DNA from 2 places in the Shewanella sp. SP1S1-7 genome. Region 2 is predicted to be linked to the other one. Evidence: predicted binding sites of a transcription regulator. Region 2 holds the regulator's gene; the other holds the start of a gene.
What was found. Region 2 encodes MetJ, which represses methionine synthesis genes. Its sites were predicted from a motif close to TAGACGTCTAGACGTCTA; they were not measured.

Region 1 (10,786 bases), on a different contig from region 2:
AAAGCCAGATCAGTGCAGAGGTCTCCCCTGAAGAATCGAAGGAGCCAGAGAAACACTGATCTCATATAAAAGGTTAGTGCTCAGCTTGTCACTCATTCACCAAGGAATTCGACCACTATGGTTGAATTTTTTAACTCATTAAACCGCTCATGGACTCTTCATCACTCTTTAAGGACAGCCGAAGTTCAAACCTTCTAGTTCACCTTTTAACACGCTGTAATACCGCTAAATAGCCCTTAAATTGAGTCAATCCAACAGCACTATTCCCACCATATTTCCTATAATTTTTTTCCCCGAAAAATATCACGTGACAGTCGATCCATTGCTTAATTTTGTTGCCCCCTTGTTTAAAAATGATGAGATTGCTTAGCAACGAATACGACTTAACTACTAGGCCAACTAGACTACTCAGCCTAAAAAAACATTCTCTAAAAAACAGATAAAAACTACTGAATCAATTGGATAACGATACTTCCATCATTTATCTACTGTGAATCCTTTGCGTAATAAATACCCTTTTGGCCAATTGCGACATGTTAACGGGACTCGTATCTTCAGAGCTGAATTTGGAGTGTCTGTTGTTATAGACAGCCCAAGATATTTGATGCAAGGAGTCACCCGTGCCAAATACCTCTATACGCTTTTTGGTACCGCTGCTCCTGCTCTGTAGTTGTATGACCTCAGCACAAGAGCTGAATGTCAATGAGTTACCTATAACCCTGCAGGCATTACTGGAACGTTCCGGTCGCGATAACCTTATCGAACTGGTGCAACAAGGCAATGCTAACCAAGGATTACTGTTCCAATCAGGCAACGATAACAAAGCCGATGTGACACAAGTCGGCAATGATAACGATGCGCTAATCACGCAGATTGGTTCAAACAATAAAGTGCAACTACTGCAAGTGGGCAGTCAAAATACGGCTTCAGTGACACAAATTGGCAATAACAATCTCGTGCAACTGAACCAGCTAGGAAGCGGCAATTTTTCGATTCAACAGATTGCAGACGGTGCTGCAATCTCAATAACTCAATATTAAACAGGGAGCGTCACATGAAATCACAAGCTAAAAAATCACTTATTGCTTTGGCCATTGCAACAGGTTTAAGCGGTCAAGCCTTTGCTGCCAGTACAGTGAGCGAAATTAGCGTAGTACAGTCAGGCCAAGCCCAAGACACCTTAGTCTCACAAACGGGTGGCCTTAATGCTGCAGCAGTTGTGCAAACAGGTAACGATCAAACCGCAACCGTTATCCAAGACGGTGTGTGGCATGAAGCCGCAATTAATTCGACGGGTGCAGAAAACAAAGTCCAGATAACACAACAAGCTGATTGGCATGTGGCAAGTGCAAATGTTGTCGGTGACAACAACAATGTCAATGTGTCGCAAGACGGTTTCTTTAACCAAAGCAGCAATGATGTTACTGGCAACAATAACACTGCAATCGTGAGTCAATTAGGCGAAGTCAACGAAAGCCAAGTTGAAATCACTGGCGTTGAAAACAGCGTATTTGTTGAGCAAGAAGGCGATGCTAACTTTGCAGTATTCCGCGTTGAAGGCAACAACAACGACGGGAAAATAACCCAAGTGGGTGACAACAACCAAGCGGGTCTAATCGCCCTTGATTTAACCGCTAACGTGGGTAACAACAACGACGTTTCTGTTAATCAAGCGGGTAACAATAACTTTGGCGCGGCTAAAGGTATTGCAGGCGACAACAACACAGTAGACATGGTCCAAAAAGGTGATAATCATGTTGGCTTCGTTTACGCTCTTGCTGGCAGCGACAACGATATTTCAATGGATCAAAAAGGTAACGGCAACACAGCTTATCTTGCTATGACTACGGGTGATGACAACACTGTCGATATTACCCAAAATGGCAGCGGCAACACTATCGGCGATACTTTAGTGGCCGATATCCAAGGTGATGATAACGATATTACTATCACTCAAAAAGGCGATGTCAACGGTGCAGAGTTCCAAGTATGGGGCGATAGCAACGACGTTGACTTGAAACAAAAAGGCGATGCTAACTTCGCAACCTTTGGCGCCTACGGCACAGATAACGACTTCGATTTATCTTCTAAAGGCAATAACAACGAAATCGTTGCCTTTGCTGATGGTCAAGATAACAGTATTGAAGTTAGCCAAGAAGGTGATACTAACTTTGCCTATGTCGATGCAGTAGGTAGCGATAACGAAGTGGATGTTGAGCAAGATGGCGCTCAAAACGAAGCCGTCATTTCCATTGCTGGCAACAATAATGCCGATGTCACTGCACTGCAAAATGGCGATCTTAACCTTATCGATTTGATTATCGAAGGTGATGAAAACACTGCACAAATTGCTCAAACAGGTAACGGTAACTGGATTGGTGGTGACGCAAGTAGTTCATTTGAAGTAAGCGGTGATAATAACAGCCTGTTGATCACTCAAACAGGTAACGATAACTTAGTACTAGGCTCTCAAGCTGGCAATAACAACAGCATCAGCGTTAATCAATCAGGCAATATGAACGTTGCTACTGTAGTGCAATACTAGTCAATCCTGTTAAAACCACCACAGCTACACTCTTTGGTGGTTTATCAAAAGGGTGTTGAACAAAAAGCGGGAATGTTTAATCAAACATTCCCGCTTTCCTATTCTGACTAATCAGCAATTATTAACATTAACCACTCAAAGCGAAAAGCTAACGATCAATATCTTTAACTACCTAGCTGCACAGCTCAAAGTGAGTCTGATAGGTTTGTGCCCAACGCAACAACTCAACACGATTACGGGACTGGGTTTTACGGAAGATAGAGGAAATATGAGCCTTCACCGTATGTTCGCTGATGCACAATCTGTGGGCGATTTCTTTATTCCTCGCGCCACTCGACACAAATTGAATAATAGTGCGCTCACGGGAAGTCAGCATCTGTAGCATAGCCACTGTATCGGAGAGCATCTCATTATTGCCATCGAGCTTTTGTACTACACGACGGAACACTTTACTCAGTAATGTTCTGTCGTACCACAACTCCTCTGCCACCATTTTACGCAAACCCGTCAACATCAAATCCAAACGTTGATCGGCAAACAACAAACCACGAATACCGAGTAACATAGCCGACTCTTGATCTAAAGAGTCACGCTCAACTTGGTATAGCGCCACGGGAAAATGTGACACTAAGCGCGAAGCCAACAAAGGGATCCCCTTGTTATCGAGTGCAGCGCCTTTTTGGGTGATCAGATAAAAACTTCGACGACTCTTATCTAAATCTAATTCCGCCGCATGCTTAACGATACGAGTTTTCAAGCCTATGGATTCAGCGAGTAACGCTAAATGACATGGTGCCGCCATTTGATGTAAAAAAACTAATTCATTAATTGTGCTCAATGACTCTCCTCCCTGAAAAGTATTTTCTATTAGCAAAATGGTATGTTTGACCAGCCTCTTTAGTTAGATTTTTAAACATTCCATTAACCTAGTTGATTCTGACTAGTTAAAGACTGAAAAACATCACCCAAATGTACTATTCCCTTTTAAATCCTAGTAAGTTCGACTAACTGACGGAATATAATTGCAATAACAGCATAAAACTCCATTAGGTTTAACCGACTCACGAAATCTAGTACTTTCAAACTATGAAGACACCCATCGAAAGTTGCAACACAAAAATAACATGCAGGCAATAAGAAAGTGTGACAGCTAAATGCCATCACACTCATGTTAGAAGCTTTATGGAAGAATGAACTTATGACTCAAGCTGAAACAATCAGCAACTCACGGCCACTAGCGTCTGAGTTTAAGTGCTGCTATTTGCTTATCTTGAAAACGAGACAATAAAACGAGTGCGACAATTGCGCCAATTAATGCCATTAACATATCTGATTGAGTGTCCCACACATAGCCTTGGGTTCCCAAAAAGGCTTCAGCGCCTTCACCTGTTGCCACGGCAACCCACCATTCAATGAGTTCATAAAACGCCGAAAACGCGAGCACAAAACATGTGACCAAAAACGCACACCAAGCACCGGGTTTGACCGCTTGATTACGCAGCATAATTTCACGCGCTAGCATGGCAGGGATAAAACCTTGCGCAAAGTGACCTAACTTGTCGTAATTATTACGTTCTGAACCCATCCAATGGGCAATCGTGTCGAATAATGGCACTTCAGCATAGGTGTAATGCGCGCCAACAAACAGCACACAGCAATGGGCTAACACTAAAACATACACCAGCGGCGTCAACGGGAAGCGTTTGCGGGTAAAAAATAGCAGTGGCACAGCCACTAATGCGGGAGCCGCTTCGAGCCACCAAGTGAAAGGATCTGCGGGATTTATCGCCGACCAAACGAGCACTAAGAGGTAAATAGCACACCACGCGATTTTGTTATTCAATGTTTCTTCCTCTTATGCGATATTGTTCTTAATTTAGAATATTAACTTTAGCCATCTAGCCCTCCACACTGAGTAAAAAAAGTGCTATTTTGGTGGGTGAAGGTTGTCAGCATATCATAAGAAACATTTCTATTAATTAGAGGGTACCCATATCATGGCGAAACATTCGCTGGACAAGGATAAGATCAAGATCCTGCTGTTGGAAGGCGTCCACCAATCTGCAGTCGATGTACTTGAGCGTGCGGGATACACCAACATCGAATACCACAAAGCCTCATTAGGTGATGAAGCATTAATTGAATCCATCAAAGATGCACATTTCGTGGGACTTCGTTCACGTACCCAATTAACTGCCGAGGTGCTGAAACGTGCCGAGAAGTTGATCGCGATCGGTTGCTTCTGTATCGGAACCAACCAAGTTGATCTTGCCACCGCCGAATCCCTTGGTATCCCAGTATTTAACGCACCATTCTCCAACACGCGAAGTGTTGCCGAACTCGTGATTGGCGAAATCATTATGCTGATGCGCGGTATCCCTGAGCGTAACGCCATCGCCCACCGTGGTGGCTGGATGAAAACCGCCGCTGGCAGCTACGAAGTGCGCGGTAAAACCTTAGGCGTAATCGGTTACGGTCATATCGGTACTCAGCTTGGTATTCTGGCTGAGACGCTGGGCATGCGCGTGGTGTTCTTCGATATCGAAGACAAACTGCCGCTAGGCAATGCACAGCAAATTCATTCAATGGAACAGTTACTGGCGCAAGCTGACGTAGTGAGTTTACACGTACCAGAAACCCCACAAACCAAAGACATGATAGGCGCAGCTGAATTTGCGGCGATGAAAAAGGGTAGCATCTTTATCAACGCATCACGCGGTACTGTAGTCGATATCGAGGCCTTAACGGTCGCCTTGAAAGAGCGTCACCTTGCGGGCGCGGCAATTGATGTGTTCCCAGTTGAGCCGCAATCTAATGACGATGAATTTATCAGCCCACTTCGAGGTCTTGATAACGTATTGCTGACACCGCATGTGGGCGGCAGTACCGCTGAAGCCCAAGAAAACATTGGTATCGAAGTCGCTGGCAAGCTCGCTAAATACTCAGACAACGGCTCGACCGTATCTGCAGTTAACTTCCCTGAAGTTTCGCTGCCTATGCATAAAGGCACCTCACGCTTACTGCATATTCACCAAAACCGTCCAGGCGTGCTGATCAAGATCAACCAAGCCTTCTCGGAAAAAGGCATCAACATTGCCGCGCAATATCTGCAAACCACCGCTGAGATTGGTTATGTGGTCATGGAAGTCGACACCCACCAAGCCGAAGAAGCCTTAGTAGAGTTGAAGGCGATTGAAGGCACACTGCGTACCCGCGTGCTGTTTTAAGAGTTAAGCCCAATCGCATTAAGCGTATCGGCTAAAGTACACAGACTGAGGCGCACATGTCATTCACAGATATGTGCGCCTTATGCTTTTGGGCCTAAAGGAATTCCGTTACAATCTAGCCTCTCACATCGTCTTCATTTTCAGGATCTCGCTATGACTATTTCAGTTTCTACGCCCCATTGGGATCTGGACGCTTCTTTGCCTCCACTCATGCTTGCCAACTTATCTCATATGGGCCTTATCAAAGTGGTTGGAGAACAAGGCCGCAGTTTCATCCATGGCCAAGTGACCACTGACATCAGCTCATTAGCCGATAACCAATGGCGCTGGGGCGCACATTGCGATCCAAAAGGTAAAATGCTGGCCAGTTTCAGGACCTTTGCCATCCAAGATGCGCTCTTTATGCTAATGCCAAAGGATGCCATCGAAGTCGATTTACCCCAGTTACAAAAATATGCCGTATTTAGCAAAGCTACCTTAAGCAATGCATCCGCTGAATGGACTCTGCTCGGGGTCGCCGGTGAACAAGCAAGCCAGTTCGTGAGCGAACATTTTGGCGACATTCATCAAGAATTCACGCCCATTGAACATGGCGCGATTTTAAAAGACGCTGACCGTTTTATTTTAATGTTAACCCCAGAGGCTGCCGCTGCTTTAGTGGCCAAATCAAAGCTGAGCGTATTTGATGCCAGTGCTTGGCAAGCGTTAGAAATCGTCGCGGGATACCCTAACTTAGCGCCAAGCCATGCCAGCCAATACGTACCGCAGATGTGTAATCTACAAGCGGTTAACGGCATTAGCTTCAATAAAGGCTGTTACATGGGGCAAGAAACCATAGCGCGGATGAAGTATCGCGGTGGTAATAAACGCGCCCTGTATATTCTGCGCGGCCATACTGATCAGCAAATCAGCCTAGAATCTGGCCTTGAAATCGCGATGGAAGATGGCTTTCGCCGTGGCGGCCATATTATTGAGTTTGTACAGCGTGGCAACCAAGTGTTGTTAACTGCGGTGCTTGCCAACGATACCAGCAACGAGACTAAACTGCGTTTTGCCGATGATGAGCAATCACATTTAACGATCCAAGCCCTGCCCTACTCATTAGATGAAGCGTAATGCTTTGATTTAATATAATTAGTATAAAATATTGAAGCAAAATAAAGGCGCCAATGGCGCCTTTACCTTAGTCAATGCACTTCGAGCATCAATTTTCTAAATAAGTATCTCGAATGGCAATTGCTTCTGGCAGGATTTGCTTGAACTCCTCCACCAACTTAGGATCGAAATGTTTTCCCGCTTGATTTTCAAATAGCTCCATAGTTGCTTCAATCGTCCAAGCCTGCTTGTAAGGCCGTTGCGAAGTCAGCGCATCGAACACATCCGCAATCGCGGTGATACGCCCTTCAAGGGGAATTTCTTCACCTACCAAGCCATTGGGGTAACCTGAACCATCCCACTTCTCATGGTGAGTTAAGGCGATACGACGGGCCATTTGCAATAACGGATCGCTATGTTCTCCAATAATTTCTGCACCTATGGCGGCGTGCTGCTGCATAATTTCCCATTCCTGCGCATCAAGTTTCCCTGGCTTTTTCAGCACAGCATCGGGCGTACCGATTTTACCAATATCGTGCATAGGCGCCGCATTAAAAATCAAGTCACAAAAGGTTGTCGGTAAGCCGAGCTTTATCGCTAATATGCGGGCGTAATGGCTCATACGCACAACATGTAGACCCGTCTCGTTGTCCTTGTATTCAGCAGCACGGCCAAGACGACGGATAATCTCGAAACGGGTTTCTTCTAATTCGTGGGTACGAACTTTAACTTGTTGTTCGAGTAGACGTTTTTGATCATAGAGCGCAAGATGCGTTTTAACCCGCGCTTTAACGACAGGCGCACTGACAGGCTTAGTAATATAATCCACCGCGCCCAATGCAAAACCTTGGGCTTCATCAGCAATTTCAGATAAGGCGGTCACGAATATCACCGGAATATGGCTGGTCAGCGGCTCTTGCTTTAGCAGCTTGCAGACTTCATAGCCATTCATACCTGGCATCATGACATCGAGCAGAATCAAGTCAGGCCGCGATTTTGTCACTAACGCTAATGCCCTTGGCCCATCGATCGCCACTTTGACTTTGTAATCATCACCTAGAATACCGATCAAAATATCAATATTCTCAGGTGTGTCATCGACGACTAATATTGTTGCTTTTTCCATTAACAACTCCACTCAATGTCACACATTATAAATTCGCGCTACCGCTTTCTATCCTAACTGTGTAATCACATCGTCAATTAAGTCGATTGCCTCATCAAACTGATACTGGTTAATCATAGATAAAGCGGGGCTTAATGTTTGCCACATTGCACTACTCACCTTCGGCTTTAACGCATCAATTTTTGCCACAGCGCTGGCATCGGCTTCATCTAGATTCTGACGTAAGGCCTGTAATGCCGCCCTTAAATCCTCTGTAGATAACAAGTCAACATCTTGGGGTTCGGCTGGATTCACCGCTGCGGGTTTGGCGTATTCAATCGCATCGCAAATAGAAGCCACTAGCGGTTGAATTTGAACTAACTCATCTTCAAAGGACGCATTCTCAGTTAAATGCAACTCAAGTAAACGCGCTAACTCCACCAATTTAGCCGAGCTTAAATTGCCCGCTAAGCCTTTAAGGGTATGGGCAATACGCACTGCATCTTCGACTTGATTCGCTGCGATGGCTTTGCGAACCTGTTCCACCACATTACGCTGACTGCTCACAAAACGATCAAATATACGTTGATAAAGCCGCGTCGAGTGTTGCACCAGTTGCAAACCTCTATCGATATCCAGCTCTGGGTGCTCTGGCCATTTAAGCAATACGGTTTGTTCTGCACTATTGCCTGCCTCACCCTTAGTGCTACTCAATATCGATTGAGTAAAGGTATCTACTGCAGCCGTTTCAGATGCGGGTGCGAGGTATTTCAACAGGGTTTGATAAAGAACATTCACTTCTATCGGTTTGGCGATATGGTCGTTCATGCCCGCCCTGATGCACATGTCCCTATCACCCGCCATCGCATTGGCTGTCATGGCGACGACGGGTAAACTGGCCAACTCGGGTCTTTTTCTTATCGCCTGAGTGGCTTGATAACCATCCATGACCGGCATTTGGCAGTCCATTAACACTAGATCGAAATGCTGCTGCGACAGTTTATCTAAAGCGATTTGGCCATTGGTCGCTATGGATAAAATAATCCCCACTTGCTCTAAAAACTCACTGGCGACTTCGAGATTCATCTCGTTATCTTCCACTAACAGGATACGCTTCCCTTGCAGTGGCAATAACAACTGTGGTGCCAGCTCTTCGGTGCGGCGCCTTACTGGCAAAATGCCTTCGCGGCCAATCGCATTCATTATGCCGTCGAGTAAGCGTGAGGCACTGATGGGTTTACTGATGTATCCCGCTAAAGCCAGTTGCTCAATTTGAGTGAGGAACTCATGATCCGCATGGGCAGAGACCATTAAAATTTTGGGCTGATACTGAGGTTGTGATTGAGGCTGCGACTGAGCATGCAATTGGATTTGACGCGCGGTTTCCAGCCCATCCATGTTAGGCATTTTCCAATCGATTAACGCCACTTCATAGGCTTGCAGTAGGCAGCGGCTTATCGCTTCTTCACCCGAGCGCACTGTATCGACCCTAAAGCCCATACTTTCGAGTGTAGTGCGCATAATATCTCTGGCGGTCGCGTTATCATCGACCACCAGCACAGACATGCCTTCAAGCTCTTGTTCGAGGACTAATTTCTGACCATCGGAAATGTGCAACTTAACTGTGAAATAAAAAGTGCTGCCATGACCGAACTGACTTTCAACCCCTATCTTCCCGCCCATCAGTTCGACGAGCTGCTTACAAATAGCCAAACCTAAACCTGTGCCACCGTATTTACGGGTGGTTGAAGTATCCGCCTGGGTAAAAGATTTAAATAATTTTGCTTGCTGCTGCTCAGTTAAGCCTATGCCACTGTCACGCACACTAAAACGCAGCACGACATCATCATCTTGCTGCTCAACTAAACTGAGCGACAGCAAGACCTCACCGCGTTCGGTGAACTTAATGGCGTTATTCATCAGGTTAATCAACACTTGGCCTAATCGCAGCGAATCCCCTAACAGATAACGAGGCACGTTGGGCGCAACGGCGAACAATAATTCAATCTGCTTATGGGCAGCTTTCTCAGAGAACATATCGCTGAGATCTTCCAACATAGTGTCGAGCTGAAAAGGTACTGAATCTATGTCTAACTTACCCGCCTCAATCTTTGAGAAATCCAGAATATCATTGATAATCGACAGCAAAGATTGCGATGCCCGCTCAATCTTCTCCACATAATTCTTCTGTTTTTTATCTAACTCGGTCTGTAAGCACAGCTGGGACATGCCAATAATGGCATTCATTGGGGTGCGGATTTCGTGGGACATATTCGCCAAGAAGTCGCCCTTGGCTTTACTAGCCGCATCGGCTTGCTCTTTGGCGAGTAGCAGTTCATCTGAGAGCAATTTAAGTTCTGTCATATCGACCATGCTGATCACGGCCGATTCAAATTGTCCTTGGGCATCAAGCAGTGCCGACACATTGACTGTCATCCACAAAGGCGCACCGGAAGGACGAATAAAACTGCGCTCGCCGCGATAATGATCAATTTTACCTTCGACCAACTCCTGAAATTGCGCCTTGGCTATGGATTGATCTTGCTCACTGAGAACCTCAAAAATAGCGGTATTACGTAAATGATTACGTGACAGCGCCATATCGGCACAGAATTGGTCATTACAATCTAAAATAACGCCTTTAATATCCACATTGACTATGCCAATAGTTGCCCCATCGAACAGCGCCTTAAAGTGCGCCTCACTGAGGGCTAACTCTTGCTCTACGGTTTTGCGTTGGGTAATGTCCATCACATAGCCATTCCACGTGATGCCACCCTCTTCACCCAAATGACCGCTCGCACCGGCTTCCAT
Region 2 (10,786 bases):
GGCGCGGGTGATTGAGGGCAAAAACGTGTTCATTAGTGGCAACAAGGCCGCTAAATCCTTTGGCGGTAAAGTGTGTGCCCGTGGCGGCGCAGGCCATAGTTTATTGTACGATCCACAGCGTATCGTTAAACCGTTAAAGCGGGTCGGTGAGCGCGGTGAAGGCAAATGGGCTGAGATCAGTTGGGATGAGGCTTATAAATTAATCGCTGAAAACCTCAATAAAATCAAAAAAGAACATGGCCCAGAAGCCGTGGCATTCTCGTCAAAATCTGGCTCACAAGAAAAGCATTTGTTTCACCTTGCGACCGCCTTTGGTAGTCCAAATACCTTTACCCACGCGTCGACTTGCCCTGGTGGTTATGAAATTGCCGCTAAGGCTATTTTTGGCACTAAGGTTAAACGTGATTTAGGCAATTCAAAATACATCATTAACTTCGGCCATAACCTGTACGAAGGCATCAATATGTCCGAAACCCGCGGCATGATGGCGGCGCAAATGGACAAAGGTGCCAAGCTGGTGGTGTTCGAGCCAAGATTCTCCATTGTGGCCGACAAGGCCGATGAATGGTACGCCATTCGCCCCGGAACAGACGTGGCCGTCGCCTTGGCGTTATGCCATGTATTGATTGAAGATAATCTTTACGACAAGGCATTTGTCGCGCGCTATGTGGAAGGCTTCGAAGCCTTTGCCGCCGAAGTGAAAGCCTATACCCCTGAATGGGCCGAAACCATCTCCGATGTGCCTGCCAAAGACATTCGTCGTATCGCCCACGAATATGCCGCTAAAGCGCCCCATGCTGTGGTCGATTTTGGTCACAGAGCCACCTTTACCACCGAAGAGTTTGAGATGCGCCGCGCCCTTTACGCCGCTAACGTCTTGATTGGTAACATCGAGCGTAAGGGCGGGATTTATATCGGCCAGAAACCCGGTGATTACAACAAGCTTGCCGGTGAAGCGGTTGCGCCCGTATTGGCAAAACCTGGCGTGAAAGACATGCCAAAACCAGCAGCGAAACGTATCGATCAGGTGGAAGAACAGTACGCCATGATGTGGACATCGGGCGGCGTTTACCAAACCATTCTCGATGCCACGTTAAGCGCTGTTCCTTACCAGTTACACGGCTGGGTGATGTCACGCACTAACCCAATGCAAACCATGACAGACAGGGCGCGCGTTGTTGAAGCGATGAAAAAGCTCGACTTTATCGCCGTGTGTGATGTGTATATCAGCGAAACCGCCGCCTATGCGGACGTGATTTTACCTGAGTCAACTTATCTTGAACGTGATGAAGAAATTGCTGATAAGTCAGGTAAAAATCCGGCCTATTATGTGCGCCAACGAGTCGTTGAAACCTTAGGTGATACTAAGCCTTCTTGGCAGATCTTTAAGGATGTGGGTGTGGCTATGGGCCTTGGCGAGTTCTATCCATGGGAAAACATGGAAACCCTGCAAATGCTGCAGGTGAACCGCGACACTGACCTGCTGCGCCGGATCAAAGACGAAGGTTTTGTGAGCTTCGGTAAGCCAATTATGTTGTGCGAGCCTAAGATGGTTGCCGAGTTTATTAAGGCATACCCCAATGCGCGACCTGCCGATGAAGACGGCACTTACGCCAGCGCACTCACCTTTAAAACCCCGAGTGGCAAGATTGAACTCACCTCCGCCAAAGTCGAAGCCATGGCACCGGGCCGTGGGGTGATCAAGTTCCGCGAAGTGAATCTTAAAAAAGCAGATGAGCTGTACTTTATCCAAGGCAAAGTGGCGGTGCACACCAATGGCGCCACCCACAATGTGCCTATGCTCGCTAACCTGATGTCGGATAACGCTGTGTGGGTTCACCCCGTCACTGCGGGCAAATTAGGGATCAGCAATGGCGACCCAATCCGCCTCACCAGCAGTGTTGGCACAGAAGAAGGCCATGCCTTAGTCACGCCGGGCATTCGCCAAGATACTGTGTTTGCTTACATGGGCTTTGGTTCTAAAAACAAAGAGTTGGTCAGAGCAACAGGCAAAGGTATCCACTGCGGTAACTTACTGCCGCACGTGACGGCTCCAGTGTGTGGCATGACAGTGCACACCACGGGCGTTACGCTGGCAAAGCGCTAATCGGAGGCTTAAATGAATAAACGATATGTAATGGTGCACGACGAGAATAAGTGCATCGGCTGCCAAGCTTGTAACGTGGCGTGTCGCAGTGAAAATGGCGTACCCGAAGGCGTTACTCGTCTGCAAGTGCGTGTGGAAGGCCCCTTTGGTGAGATGCCCAATCTGCACTTCAAATACCACAGGGTATCTTGCCAGCAATGTGAAGATGCGCCCTGCGTTAAGGTGTGCCCAACGGGCGCGGCCTATGTGGGTGAAGACGGCATTATCTCTATCCATACCGAGAAGTGTGTCGGCTGTATGTACTGTGTGGCAGCGTGCCCTTATAAAGTGCGCTTTATGAACCCAGAAACCAAGGCGGCGGATAAGTGTAACTTCTGTAAAGACAGTCGTTTAGCACGGGGCGAAGAGCCAGCGTGTGTGACTGTGTGTCCAACCGATGCCTTAGTGTTTGGCGATGCTAATGATCCGCAGAGTGAAGTAGCCATCATGCTCAACACTAAAATCACATACCAAGATAAAACCCATTTAGGCACTAAACCTAGGGTATATCGCGTTCCTACCAAAAGAGGGGGGATTTGATTATGAACAATACTTGGGGCGACATGGCGCAATATGATCCTGTCACTTGGCACTGGGTCATCGCCGTTTACCTGTTTATGGCGGGGTTATCCGCGGGCAGTTTATTGATTGGCATTGGTTTACGCTGGGCGAATAAGGAGCTCAGCGCGGGAGCCGAAAGCAGTATTCTTAAGGCGGCCGCCATTATTGGGCCTGTGGCAATTAGCTTAGGTCTAGCCTGCTTAGTGTTTGATTTAACCAAACCCTTCCACTTCTGGCTGATCTTAATTCACTATAACTTCCAGTCTGTGATGGCCATTGGGGTGCTGGCGCTGCTGGCGTATTCTCCCTTAGCCTTTGCGTACGCCATTATTGTGCTGCGGGATGACTTACCAAAATGGGGTTTGGGTTTCCTAACACCTATCGCTAAGTTACTTATGCCATTTCGAAAGCTGATTGAAGTATTGTTGTTTGTCCTCGCCATTGGCGTAGGGGCTTACACTGGCTTCTTAATTTCGGCGATGAATGCTTACCCTATGCTCAACACTGCGGTACTGCCTGCGCTGTTTTTAGTGTCGGGTTTATCGGCGGGCGCTGCGGCAAACGCGGTACTGGCACTCTTGCTGTTTAAGACTGACAGCCACGATAAAACTTTAGTCAAGATGCACGGTTTAGAGTTGCCTGTGATGGCGACTGAAATTCTGTTCCTGTTCATGTTGTTCTGCGCCTTGTACTTCAAGGGCGGCGCGGCGGCTGCGGCCTTAGCGTCGTTAACTTCTGGGTTATGGGCAAGCGTGTTCTGGATAGGCGTCGTCGGTATCGGCTTTGGTATTCCATTGCTGTTTATGCTACTACCTGCCGCGACTCGCCATACTAAGGGCGCAATGATCATGGTGGCTTGTGCGAGCTTAACGGGCGTACTCGCCTTAAGACACTTTATTGTGTACGCAGGGCAAAGCTATTTAAGCTGAGTGTAAGCTGGCTTTAGATATTGATAGATAAAGAAAAGCACTGACAATGTCAGTGCTTTTTATTGTTTGAATCTTCAGATGATTTGCCAATACAAGCAGGACACTTATTGGGGTAATAACTCGATAACCGACTTCACCGTTAGCACTAAGGCGCTGATACTGCACAGGACTAATGTCGCCATTTTAGTTTTATCTTTATCGACACTGCCCACTAATCGCCCCGCGACTAAATACCCTAAAAGCACTGAAGGCAGCAACATTAACGACAGCCACAGGTGCTTCAATTCTAATAAGCCAGTGATCGCCAGAATGACCATAGCTATGGTGGAACTAAAAATGAAGAAGGCCGACAGGGCGGCGCGAAACTGCGAGGCGTCTTTGCCTGACAATAGAATCGCCATCGGCGGGCCACCAATGGCGGCAATATTACCGAAAATCCCCGAGACGACGCCCGCCCCAAAGAGGGTTTTCTTATTCACTGGCAGGCTGAATTTATACAGGCTGAGGATAACCGCGACTGCCACAATGGCGGCGATGGATAACCCGAGTATGGGCTGAGGCGCAAACAGCAACAGACTCGCACCGATAAAACCACCGGGCACGCGACCTATAAGCGCATATTGCAAGCCATTGAATTCTAAATGACCACGTTCCCGGAATAAGGTCAGTAGCGAGATGGTAAATCCCATGGCAATAACGGGACCCGGTACGAGCTGAGGATCGACGATATACAGCAAAGGACTGGCGACAACCGCTAGGCCAAACCCAATCAGGCTCTGGGTTAAGGCGCCAAGAAACACAATCAGTGAGGCCAAGGCGAGAGTCTGTGGATCTATCATAGAAAACATAGGATTTCCTATATCCCAAACCACCTCAAGATGGTGAAATTTAAAGTTTGAAGTCGCTTGGGTATAAACAAAAAGGGATCGTTAACGATCCCTATTGATGAGCACTGTGATATGACTTTAAAAGCGACGAGTCGCTATTCCATGTCTTCCCACTCGATTCCCATTTGATCCATCAACAACTTGGCTTCTGCAGGAATGCTGTCTGGGTTATCTTTTGACAGATCTTCATCGTTGGGCAATGGCTGGCCAGTGTAGGCGTGCAAAAATGCCTCACACAACAGCTCGCTGTTGGTGGCGTGACGCAAATTATTGACCTGACGACGAGTACGTTCGTCCGTGAGGACCTTAAGCACTTTGAGCGGAATAGACACAGTAATTTTTTTTACTTGTTCATTCTTCTTGCCATGTTCAGCATAGGGGCTGATGTATTCCCCATTCCATTCAGTCATTGACTCACCTGTTATAACGCTAAATTCGGGGCAGATTTTAAACCCTTACAAAGAACAGTCAAATTATTGCTACTATTTCTTTGTGATTGCAAACAGATTTCTTTATGTTCAGACGTCTAAACGTCTTCACGCCTATTGACGATGGCGTTGTGCTTAGGTACATTTAGACGTCCAGACATCTCTATCAGTCTACCGAATTTAGGAGTCCACCCATGGCAGAGCGTCAATTAGCCACACTGGCAGTGCGTCAGGGTATCGAAAGCGATACTCAATATGGTGCAGTTGTGCCACCGATTTATTTGTCGACTAATTACGCCTTCGATGGTCATAAAAATCCCCGCGAATTCGATTACAGTCGTTCAGGCAACCCAACGCGCTGCATTTTAGGCGAAGCATTAGCGCAATTAGAAAAGGGCGCCACTGGCATAGTGACCTGCACTGGCATGGCGGCCATCACCTTAGTGACCACTTTGCTCGGCCCCGATGATCTATTGGTTGTGCCCCATGATTGTTACGGCGGTTCTTACCGTTTATTTACTAATTTAGCGAAGAAAGGCCAGTTTAAGCTGATTGTGGTCGATCAAACCGACAGCCAAGCGTTAACCGCAGCGATCGCACAAAATCCTAAGATGGTGTGGCTCGAAACCCCATCGAACCCGCTATTGCGAGTGGTGGATATCGAGGCCATTGCCAAGGCGAGCCATGAGGTCGGCGCGCTAGTCGTGGTCGATAACACTTTTTTATCGCCGATATTGCAACAACCCCTATTGTTAGGCGCAGATATCGTTATCCACTCCACCACTAAATATATCAATGGCCACAGCGATGTGGTTGGCGGCGCAGTGGTGGCTAAAGATGCACAAATCGGCGAAAGCTTACATTGGTGGTCGAACACTCTAGGCTTAACGGGATCGGCTTTTGATAGTTACTTAACCCTGCGCGGCCTACGCACCTTAGCGGTGCGAATTCGTGAACATCAAGCCAATGCCCAGCGCATTGTTGAGGTATTAACGCAAAGCCCTGTGGTGAGCAAAGTTTATTACCCCGGTCTTGCGGATCACCCAGGTCATGCGATTGCAGCCAAGCAACAACAAGGCTTTGGCGCTATGCTGAGTTTTGAGCTCAAAGGCGGCGAGGCCGAAGTGGTGGCCTTTTTAGGTGCACTCAGCTTATTTAGCGTGGCGGAAAGTTTAGGTGGCGTTGAAAGTTTGGTGGCCGTGCCCGCAACTATGACCCACAGAGCCATGGAGCCGCAGGCGCGTTTTGAGGCAGGCATTAAAGACACCCTATTGCGTCTATCGGTGGGTATTGAAGATGCCGCCGATTTAGTTGCAGATATTCAAGCAGGATTAGCCGCCGTTGCGGCTTGTCAGTAGAGGAATAATAGATGGCACGTTGTCACTTACATAAATTTGGTGGCTCCAGTTTAGCGGATGCCGATTGTTATCGCCGAGTCGCCCATATCCTGTTAACCCACGGTCATAGCGATGACCTTGTGGTGGTCTCTGCGGCGGGTAAGAGCACGAATTTCCTGTATAAATTATTAGCGCTGCGCGACGCTGGTCAGTTGTGGCAAGAAGAATTACAAGTGCTGACCAGCTATCAACAGGGGTTGGTAGAGCAGTTATTGTCGAACGAACAAGCCCGCGATCTGCGCGAGCGTTTGGCGACAGATCAGGCGCAACTCATCAGTTTATTGTCCCTCGACGAACGTAACGAATACCAAGTTAACCATGTGGTGAGCTTTGGTGAACGTTGGTCGGCACGTTTAATGGCGGCGCTGCTGCGCGAATCTGGCGTGGCGGCAAGCCATGTGGATGCCTGTTCAATTTTAGTGGCCGATGAAGCAGCCGTGCCGCAAATTCGGGTACAAGAATCCCGCGCTAAAGTACAAGCCCTATTAGCTGCCCATCCAAATGAGCGCTTAGTGATCACAGGCTTTATCTGCGCTAACGAGCGCGGCGATACCTTGTTACTCGGTCGAAATGGTTCAGATTTTAGCGCCAGCTTAATTGCCAGCCTTGCCGATATCGAGCGCGTGACCATTTGGACCGATGTGGAAGGGGTGTTCAATGCCGATCCTAATAAGATCAACGATGCCAAGTTACTGAAAAGCATGTCACTTGCCGAAGCCGACCGCTTAGCGCGTTTAGGCTCGCCAGTATTGCATTCGCGCACTTTGCAGCCTTTGTTTAATACCGACGTGAGTTTAGCGGTGCGTTCAAGTTATGCATCACACACCGACTTTACCTTGATTGCGCCCCACAGTTCGTCGGCGAGCGCGCCTGTGGTGACGAACCTCAATGCAGTCGTGCTGTTCGGCTTTAAGCTTACGGGCGAATTAACAAGCCTATTAGATTCGGTGATCGCCGCGGGTTTAACGCCATTGGCCCATTGGACGTCTGCCCATCAAAGGGTTGAGCTTGCCTATACCGCTGAAAATCAAAAACAAGTGCAAAGATTGCTCGATGCCGAGGCACAAGCATTAGGGATCAGCGAACAACAGATCAACACAGATCTCGGCCTAGTGGCGTTAGTGAGTGCCGATGCCGAACATTATCGCCGTAGCTTCGCCCGTTTACTAAGCCGTGATGCTAAACCTTTGTTTAGTGGCGACTTAAGTTTAGTGACGCTGGTGCCTCAGTCACAGGTGAATTTGTTAACCCAAAAGGTCCACCGTCGCTGCGCTGGGCCGCGTAAACGCATTGGTGTCTTACTGCTCGGCGTGGGCAACATAGGTGAGGCTTGGGTCGATTTGTTTAAGTCGGTGTCGCCATCACTGGATCATGAACTCGAAGCCAGTGTTGAGTTAGTCGGTTTAGTCAGTTCGAGTAAAGCCTTGATTAAATCCACAGGCATTAATCTTGCCGCGTGGCAGACTGAGTTTAATACCGAGGCTACGCCTTGGCAGTACGAGCACTTGTTCGAGCAATTAGAACGGGTTAACTGCGATGAGCTGGTGGCCTTAGATATCAGTGCCAGCGCCAGTTTGACACTGCAATATCCAGAGCTATTCGAGCGCGGTATCCATGTGGTGAGCGCGAATAAACTCGCAGGCTCGGGTCCACTGCCTTTCTACCGTGAGTTAAAGCAGCAATTGGGTAATCGTCGTTTATTTTGGCGCTATAACGCCAGTTGCGGTGCTGGTTTACCCATCCAACATGCGTTAAATGATCTGCGTAACAGCGGTGATAGCGTTGAAGCCGTGGGCGGGATTTTCTCTGGCACCTTATGTTGGTTATTTGAAAAATACGATACCAGCAAGCCTTTCTCTGAATTAGTGATTGAAGCCAGAGGCTTAGGTATCACTGAACCCGATCCCCGCGACGATCTGTCTGGTCGTGACATGCAGCGTAAACTGCTCATTTTGGCCCGTGAAATTGGCCTTGAAATTGAGCTTGAAGATATTGAATTACGCTCATTAGTGCCAGCCGACTTGGCCGATATTCCCTTAGATCAATTTCTCACCCGCATTGCCGAGTTAGATGCCGATCTGCTGCAACAATACGGTGCGGCGGCGGAGCAAAATAAGGTGCTCAGATACGTGGCATCCTTAGATAACAGCGGCCCAGAGCTTAAAGCCGAAGTCGGTTTGCAATGGATTGATGCCCATCATCCCTATGCTAATTTGACCCCAGGCGATAACGTGTTTGTGATCCGCAGTGCTTTCTATCAAGGCAATCCGCTGATCATCCGTGGACCGGGTGCCGGACGTGAAGTGACAGCGGCAGCGGTGCAGTCGGATCTGACGCAGATCTGTCGCGATCTCTTGCAAGATTAGACTGAAATTCAGCAGCTTAAAGGACTCATTCGAGTCCTTTTTTATTGGCTAGAATAAATCTATCGAATTAACCGAGATTAAATGCGGTTTATGGACATTTTTTGGCTTGACTTACATCTCAGTTTCTCTAGTATATGGACATATAGACGTCCAAACGTCCATTTGAACTAATTCATACTAGCAAAGAGTAGCGCCAAGGGCGGTTGAGGAAATACACATGGCTTTTCATCACGCACAACATTCACAATCGCTGAACCAGAGCTTGTCTGAGCTTAATGGCGATATTAATGTTTCTTTTGAGTTTTTTCCGCCATCGACCCCCGAAATGGAACAGATCCTGTGGAACTCTATTCGTCGTTTAGAGCCGCTTAATCCTAAATTTGTGTCTGTGACCTATGGCGCTAACTCAGGTGTGCGCGACCGCACCCACGGCGTGATTGAGCGTATTCAACAGGAAACGGATCTCGTTGCCGCGCCGCACTTAACCTTAGTGGATGCTAGTGATGAAGAGCTATTAGAACTGGCTAAGCATTACTGGAAATCGGGCATTCGTGACATAGTGGCACTGCGGGGTGATTTACCTGCGGGCAGCCCCAAGCCCACTCGTTTTGCGGTGGATTTAGTGCGTTTACTGCGCTCAGTGGCCGACTTTGATATTTCCGTTGCAGCCTATCCAGAAGTACATCCTGATGCGAGCAACGCACAGGCGGATTTGATCAACCTCAAGCGTAAGATTGATGCGGGCGCTAGCCGTGCCATTACCCAGTTTTTCTTCGATGTGGAATCTTACCTGCGTTTTCGTGACCGCTGCGTTGCCGCCGGTATCGACGTTGAAATCGTGCCAGGCATTTTACCTGTGACTAACTTTACCCAGTTAAAACGTTTCGCGGGCATGACCAATGTGTCGTTACCGGGCTGGCTACACAAGCAATTCGATGGTTTAGAAAACGATGCCGGTACACGCCAATTGGTGGGTGCAAACGTGGCAATCGATATGGTAAAAGTACTGTCCCGCGAAGGCGTGAAGGATTTCCATTTTTATACGTTAAATCGCGCCGAATTAACCTACGCCATTTGCCATACGTTAGGTGTGCGTCCTAAGTAAGCTATTGTTTAAAATGGTCTAAAAATTAAAGCGCTGATGAGAATCAGCGCTTTTTTGCTTTTAAAATCCTACAAAGCGTACGTTCCATTTTGTGCATTCTCTTCTATTGTATCGGTTTTACCTTATCTTCTTTTCTTGCTAATCGTATTTTTGATTATTTTCTAAAAAATTAATCGGATTATTTTTCATTGATTTAGCCCAAAAAGTCCCTTGAAAATGGTTAATGGTGTTATTTATCTCAGTTTACTTAGCCTGCTAACTAAGTATAATGCTTAGCACGCTAACTAAGTGGGTGAGCAAGATGCAAAAAGAATTAGAGCGATTGAAAGAGTTATCACTGGCGGAGCATTTAGGCCGTTTGCATCGATTGTGGCGTACCGTGGCCGATGTCGAGCTGGCACCTTTGGGATTAACTCATCCCCGCTGGACGGCATTGTGGAAATTACTGCGTTTAGGCGACAGCGTGAGCCAGAAAGTGTTGGCCGATGCCTTAGAAATTGAATTGGCTTCGTTAATGCGCACCTTAGGGCAATTAGAAGAGCAAGGTTTAGTCGAGCGTCATTGCTGCGACAAAGATAAGCGCGCAAGGATTGTGACGCTAACGCCTGCGGGATTGGATGTATTAAAGCAAATGGAAGCGCGGATAATTCAGGTGCGCCGTGAGTTATTAGCTGGGATCAGTGCCAGCGAGCTCAGCGAATTTGAACGCATTATTAGCCTGATTAGTGACAACGCCAGCGCCAAATTGGCCAAGGCAACAGCAACCATTTTGTGAGAAAGAAGATGACACCGGATCAACAGTTTGCCCGTTTAGTAAAATTTGCCATGTTCGGCTTTGTGATGGTTTTCGGCTATTTTATGCTCGCCGATACTATGATGCCATTGACGCCGCAAGCCATGGCCACACGTGTGGTGACTAAGGTTGCGCCGCAGATCAGCGGCAAAATTCAGACCATAGCCGTGACGA

Region 1: the regulator MetJ is predicted to act here: its motif matches at 4,437-4,454, upstream of serA (phosphoglycerate dehydrogenase).

The regions. Positions count from the first base shown of each region.
Region 1 is NZ_JAUOEU010000040.1:849-11,634, forward strand. Features, by position in the region: gene Q4Q49_RS20365 (hypothetical protein) at 1-59, shown strand, start outside; gene Q4Q49_RS20370 (curlin) at 621-1,040, shown strand; gene Q4Q49_RS20375 (curlin) at 1,055-2,545, shown strand; gene Q4Q49_RS20380 (LuxR C-terminal-related transcriptional regulator) at 2,718-3,383, opposite strand; gene Q4Q49_RS20385 (DUF2238 domain-containing protein) at 3,780-4,388, opposite strand; gene serA (phosphoglycerate dehydrogenase) at 4,543-5,772, shown strand; gene ygfZ (tRNA-modifying protein YgfZ) at 5,926-6,888, shown strand; gene Q4Q49_RS20400 (two-component system response regulator) at 6,977-7,993, opposite strand; gene Q4Q49_RS20405 (PAS domain S-box protein) at 8,042-10,786, opposite strand, start outside.
Region 2 is NZ_JAUOEU010000007.1:96,366-107,151, reverse strand. Features, by position in the region: gene phsA (thiosulfate reductase PhsA) at 1-2,107, shown strand, start outside; gene Q4Q49_RS07990 (4Fe-4S dicluster domain-containing protein) at 2,120-2,686, shown strand; gene nrfD (NrfD/PsrC family molybdoenzyme membrane anchor subunit) at 2,689-3,636, shown strand; gene Q4Q49_RS07980 (sulfite exporter TauE/SafE family protein) at 3,741-4,484, opposite strand; gene metJ (met regulon transcriptional regulator MetJ) at 4,619-4,933, opposite strand; gene metB (cystathionine gamma-synthase) at 5,146-6,309, shown strand; gene Q4Q49_RS07965 (bifunctional aspartate kinase/homoserine dehydrogenase II) at 6,321-8,714, shown strand; gene metF (methylenetetrahydrofolate reductase) at 8,932-9,819, shown strand; gene slyA (transcriptional regulator SlyA) at 10,121-10,594, shown strand; gene Q4Q49_RS07950 (HlyD family secretion protein) at 10,603-10,786, shown strand, end outside.